One region of the Sodalis sp. RH21 genome, then DNA from elsewhere that is predicted to be linked to it. Evidence: riboswitches for the same ligand, from Rfam matches in the RefSeq annotation. Region 1 holds a riboswitch; the other holds the start of a gene.

Region 1 (3,114 bases):
GGCGGCAGGATTTCCAATTTACCGAAAATTTCGAAAAAATTCCGGTAATTAACTACGACCGCTTGCTGTCTTCCGCCGAGCTGCTGAAGATAATCGTCGATAACTATCTAAAACAGCAGCGTGATTTCGTGGTGATTAAAGAGCATGCCCCGACCAACGCTGAGCGGCGGGTGGCTATCCCCAGCCAGCACGACAGCAAAATGAAAAAGGCCCTGCGTTACATCGACAGCCATTACTCCGAGGACCTGCGTCTGGAGGACGTGGCGGCCATGGTCTATCTAAGCCCTTATTATTTCAGTAAATTATTTAAAAAATACCAAGGTATTGGTTTTAATGCCTATGTCAATCAGCAGCGTATGCAAAGCGCGCTCCAGATGCTGGAACAAAGCGACTGGTCGATCGCCGTCATCGCCCGCAATCTCGGTTTTTCCCAAGCCAGCTATTTTTGCAAAGTATTTCGCCAGGCCTATCGTATTACTCCGCAGGCCTATCGCGAACAGCGCCTGGCGTCTCCCGATATCAGCATAAATAAAAATATCGCGCTGCAGCGAAATTAATCATTTTATTCCTCGTGAAGACATTTTCCCGCGTAAGCATTATTTCCCGACGATCGGGATCTCATTTCTCTCATTTAGCCAACGCTATTTTATGTTATCTTCCAATCCCCGGAAAATGCTCCCTGATGACCTATGCTACAGGATTGGCTAATTTCCAATAGCTAAAAAGTGTTATCCTGTGGCAATAAATTTCAATCAAAGCGCTGCTCGCAGACATTTTTTTTGATCCAATACGGGGTATATTTCCCATAGATACTTTAGATTAGTAAAAAATAATTGTTATCAGGTCAAACGCGCCGCAAGGCCGTCAGGGAAGGAGGTGAAAATCCTCCGCAGCCCCCGCTGCTGTAATGCCGACAAATCCGGAGTTACCACTGATCGCTATCGATTGGGAAGGGCCGGAGGAGGATGACGCTCAGCCAGAAGACCTGCCTGATAATACGTAGCCCGACGGGCTCGGACACAACTCCTTCGGAGGGAAGAGGGTTGTCCTAACAGTGCCGCTGGGTTGCAGGATGCCCCACCGCCATTGCTTATGACAATCCCGCTCGCTTCCCCCAGGCATAACGGGATGATGATGAAAGCGATACTCATCGGCGGCGCGCAAAGCGGGACAGGAAAAACATTGCTTACCCTCGGGCTGCTGCGCGCGCTGGCGCTGCGCGGCCAGCGGGCACAGCCGTTCAAATGCGGGCCGGACTATATCGATACCGGCTGGCACCAGGCGGTCAGCGGCATTCCCTCGCACAATCTGGATGCCTATATGCTGGCGCCGGATACGCTTTGCGGCTTATTCACCCGGCACCTCGCCCAGGCCGATATCGGTATTATCGAAGGCGTGATGGGGCTGTACGACGGGCTGGGGGACGACGGCGCGTGCAGCAGCGCGGCGCTGGCCAAACAGCTGGGCGTGCCGGTGGTGCTGATTATCGACGGCAAGGCGGTGTCCACGTCGGCGGCGGCCACGGTGCTCGGTTTTCAACTGTTTGATCCCGCCGTTAACATTGTCGGTATTATCGTTAACCGCGTGGCTTCCGAACATCATTTTACCCTAATCAAAAATGCCATTACCCGTTATTGCGATCTGCCGGTGCTGGGCTATCTGCCGCCGCTCAAGGACTGGGAACTGCCGTCGCGGCATTTGGGCCTGATCCCGTCGCAGGAGAGCCACCGCCTCGAATCCCAATGGGACCAGTTGGCCGCCTGCGTCGAACGCCATATCGATCTCGACCGGCTGCTGGCGGTGGCCGACTGCCGCCCGGCCGCCGGCCATTTACCCGATCCCCCCCGGGACCCGCGCTATCGGCGATTGACGCTGGCGCTGGCCAAAGACGAAGCATTCCATTTTTATTATCCCGACAACCTCCAGCTGCTGCGGGATATCGGCGTGAACATCGTCCCATTCAGCCCGCTGCGCGATAGCGGGCTGCCGCGCTGCCAGATGGTCTATATCGGCGGCGGGTTTCCCGAAATCTTTGCCGAACAACTGGCGGATAACCGCGCCATGCGGGCCTCGCTGCTGCGCGCCGGCAACAGCGGAACGGCGATCTACGCGGAATGCGGCGGCTTGATGTATTTAGGCAAAGCGCTGGAAGATCGCGCGGGGCGGTCGTTTTCCATGGTCGGCCTGCTGCGCGGTACCAGCCGCATGAGCGAAGGTCTTAAGCGCTTTGGCTACTGCGAGGGGGAAGCGCTGTGCGACAATCTGCTGGGGGCGCGCGGGGAAACCCTGCGCGGCCATGAATTCCATCACTCCGAATATATTACCGACGAAACCCCGCTGTTTACCCTGAATAAAACCACTTCCGGCGGCGAGGTCAAGCGCTGGTTCGGCGGATACGGCGATGACCATATCCTGGCCAGCTACCTGCATGTGCACTTTTATCAGCGTCCGGCATTGCTGCGCCGCTGGCTGGACAAAGGATGTGCGCAGTTATGAGCATCAGCGCCTTTATCGTCGGCTATTTGCTGGATTTATGGCTGGGGGATCCGCCGCACTGGCCGCATCCGGTACGCTGGATTGGCCATGCCATTACCGTCGCCCAGCGTGGGGTCCGCCGCTGTTGCCGCAGCGAACGCGCGCTCTATATCGGCGGCGCCGTGCTGTGGGTGGCGGTGGTCGGCGCCACCTGGCTGGCCACCGCCGCGCTGCTCAAACTCCTGGCGTTCAATCCCTGGTTGCATTGGCTGGCCGAAGCGTGGCTGACCTATACCCTGCTGGCCACCCGCTGCCTGCGGGATGCGGCCATGGCGGTCTACCACGCGCTGCGGGCGGGCACCCTGGAAGAATCGCGCCGCCAGCTTTCTTATATCGTCGGGCGCGACACGCAAAACCTGACGCGGCCGCAAATTATGCGCGCGGTGGTGGAAACGGTGGCGGAGAACAGCGTCGACGGGGTTATCGCGCCGCTGTTTTGGCTGTTTATCGGCGGCGTCCCCCTGGCGATGGCCTATAAGGCGGTTAACACCCTTGATTCCATGGTGGGCTACCGCACGCCGAAATACCGGGCCATCGGCTGCGTATCGGCGCGGCTGGACGATGCGGCCAACTGGCTGC
Region 2 (3,114 bases), 2.8 Mb from region 1:
CCATAGGAGCCGATCAACCGGTAGCCTTCGATAAACTCCCAGGCGGCACTGGTTTGCCAGGTGCCGTGCCAGCCGAACTGTGAATTATCATCGCCCCGTACCGCCCCCTCCAGCGTGACCGGGCCGAAAAGCTGCTGTGTCGTGGCATACAGCCCGGTATTGCGCTGCTCATAGCCGTCGGCCAGATAGCCTGTGCCGGGTTCGGTGGTTTGTTTTTGCCAGTCTACCCCGGCGCTGGCGGTGCCATGCGCTACTTGCAGCGTATTGCCCCATTGCACATTGTACTGTTTGGAATCGTCGAGGGTGGCGGACGCCGAATACGGGCCATATTTTGGATCGTAATTATAGTCCTGCGTGTGGTTGTAGCTGAAAATCAGCTGGGAAGCATAAATACCTTCCTGGAAACGCAATCCGGTGTCGTAGTTGCGGCTATAGAGCTGGCGGGTATCGGCCAGCGCATCGTAATGAGCCGGATCGTTATAGCCAAAAGTGCCGTCATAACCGCTGCGGTTGTCATAACCATAAGCGCGGGCAAAACCGCTGAACTGTTCATTAAAGTTATGATCCAGCGAGGCGAACAGCGCCTTGCTCATAAAGCCGTCGCGATCCGGCTGCGCGGGATCGCCATAGTTATCCGGCATATTCGCTTTCACATCAAAGCCATGGGTGTAGGTATAGTTACCGGCGACGGTGGCGGTGGTATCGTCCCCGAGTTTTTGCTGGGTGGACCCGTCATATGTCTGGTAACCATGGGACCCCATGCCGGCGCTTAGCGTGGTTCCCGGCTGTTCGCGGGTGGTAATGATATTGACCACGCCGCCGATGGCATCCGATCCGTACACCGCCGAACGCGGGCCGCGGATATATTCAATACGCTGTACCAGGGAGATGGGGATTTGGCTGAGATCGGAAGAACCGGAGATGCCGGCCTGATTCATCCTGACGCCGTCAATCAATACTAAAGCGTGGCTGGAGTTGCTACCGCGGATAAACAGGGAGCTTTGCTGTCCCAGGCCGCCATATTGGGCGATATCCACCCCCGGCAGGCGGCCGAGCGCTTCGGCCACCGATTTAATTTGGCCGCGGTCGATATCATCACGGGTAATAACGCTGTTAGGGGCCAGCACCGATGAAACCGGTTGGGGGAAACGGTTGGCGGAAACGACCATCGCCTCTGAACGGCTGTTTTGGGTATCGTTATCCTGCGCCCACCCAGAGAATGCCGTGACGGACAGCGCCACCAGCACGGTATTTTTCGTTTTAAACATTATGATAGCATCCAAATAATAGGACAGGATGCCGCAGGTCTCATGTTGAATAGCACGCGATAAACATGAATATTGCGACGAAATACCGGCAGGTTTTCGGGCTTGGGATGTGCGTAGTAGGCACCAGGCGACGACTTCCCATCAAAAAGACAGTGTCTGCTTACGCAATCGCCCTGAACTCCCCTTACCGCTGCGCGTCAGCTCCAGCTTGAACTGGATTCCCTTTTAACTCACATGAGACCGGGCGATAATCCTACAATCAAAGAGATAACAATGTCTATAACGCTAATTAACAAACTCTTTATAAACACGAACATGCTTGTGGCGCTGGACTTTAGCGGTTTACTCCCTACAATTCCCCGCCATTGGATAATAAAAGCGAATATCAACGAGAAAATATCATGACCACGCTGCCAATCGAATTATATGAAAACCAACTGGCGGAGAAAGCCGCGCGGCTGACGGAGATGATGGCGGCGTTCCAGGCCCCGGCAGTGGAAATTTTTCGTTCACCGGCGCAGCACTACCGCATGCGCGCCGAATTCCGGGTGTGGCATGAGGAGCAGGATCTCTATCACATCATGTTCGATCAACAAACCAAGGAGCGGATTCGTATCGATCATTTCGCCCCTGGCAGCGAGTTGATCAATCGGCTGATGGTGGCCATGATGGACGTGCTGCGTTCGTCCGAAGTGCTGCGCCGTAAATTATTCCAGCTCGATTATCTTACGGCGATGAGCGGCGAGGCGGTGATTACGCTGATTTATCACCGGCCGTTGGACGATGAATGGCGCGAACACGCCGGCTCTCTGCGCGCTGCGCTACGGGAGCAGGGTTTTGCGGTAAATCTGATCGGCCGCGCCACCAAGACCAAGATTTGCCTGGATCGGGATTATGTGGATGAGCGTTTGCCGGTTGCCGGCCGGGAGCTGATTTATCGGCAAATTGAAAACAGCTTTACCCAGCCCAACGCCGCGGTGAATATCCAGATGCTGGAGTGGGCGCTGTCCGCCACGCAAGGCGCGCAGGGGGATTTACTGGAATTATATTGCGGCAACGGCAATTTTTCGCTGGCCCTGGCGCGTAATTTCGAGCGGGTGCTGGCCACGGAAATCGCCAAACCGTCGGTTGAAGCCGCCCAGTTTAATATTGCAGCCAACCGCATCGATAACGTGCGTATTATCCGCATGTCGGCGGAAGAATTCACCCAGGCCATGCAGGGGGTGCGGGAGTTTACCCGCCTGAAGGATATCGATCTGGCGAGCTACCGCTGCGAGACTATCTTTATCGATCCGCCGCGCAGCGGGTTGGACGACGCCACGGTGAAGCTGGTGCAGGCTTATCCGCGTATTTTGTATATTTCCTGCAACCCCGAGTCCCTGTGCCGCAATTTGGCAACCCTTGGCGCAAGCCATGATATCGAGCGGCTGGCGCTGTTCGATCAATTCCCTTATACCCGCCATATGGAATGCGGCGTGCTGCTGACCGCGAAAAATATCAGCGGAAAACCCGCGTTGATTTAACGCTCCCGCCGCCCCGGGCATACTTGCCGGGGGCAAAGGCGAAACCTACAGTTCCCCGTCCTGGTTAAGCTTTCTCACCGTTTTCAGCCTGCGGCCAATCCAGAACACCAGGACCACCACCAGGATTGCCGGGACAAAATTGGAGCCGATGACCGGGTACTCCACGCGGATAATGGCGCTGTACATCAGCAGGCCCAGCAGGAAGCTGGCCGCCGCCAGCGAAGGAAAACCCTGCGGCATGGCGCGGTCGTGGTAATGATGGTGCAAGCAGTACACCGATAGCACCAGCGAAATCAGCGGGAAAATGGAAAAAGGCACGATGG

What was found. A riboswitch is a leader RNA that binds a small molecule or an ion and turns the genes downstream of it on or off. The one in region 1 is predicted to bind cobalamin.
Region 2: linked by a shared signal. The riboswitch ahead of btuB (TonB-dependent vitamin B12 receptor BtuB) and the one ahead of ACL2XP_RS12760 (cobyrinate a,c-diamide synthase) in region 1 are both predicted to bind cobalamin.

What each region holds. Positions count from the first base shown of each region.
Region 1 covers NZ_CP178732.1:2,780,051-2,783,164, forward strand. Annotated here, with positions in the region: gene pocR (transcriptional regulator PocR) at 1-557, shown strand, start outside; cobalamin riboswitch at 825-1,008, shown strand; gene ACL2XP_RS12760 (cobyrinate a,c-diamide synthase) at 1,135-2,496, shown strand; gene cbiB (adenosylcobinamide-phosphate synthase CbiB) at 2,493-3,114, shown strand, end outside.
Region 2 covers NZ_CP178732.1:5,963,501-5,966,614, reverse strand. Annotated here, with positions in the region: gene btuB (TonB-dependent vitamin B12 receptor BtuB) at 1-1,268, opposite strand, end outside; cobalamin riboswitch at 1,338-1,528, opposite strand; gene trmA (tRNA (uridine(54)-C5)-methyltransferase TrmA) at 1,670-2,791, shown strand; gene ACL2XP_RS27555 (YijD family membrane protein) at 2,837-3,114, opposite strand, start outside.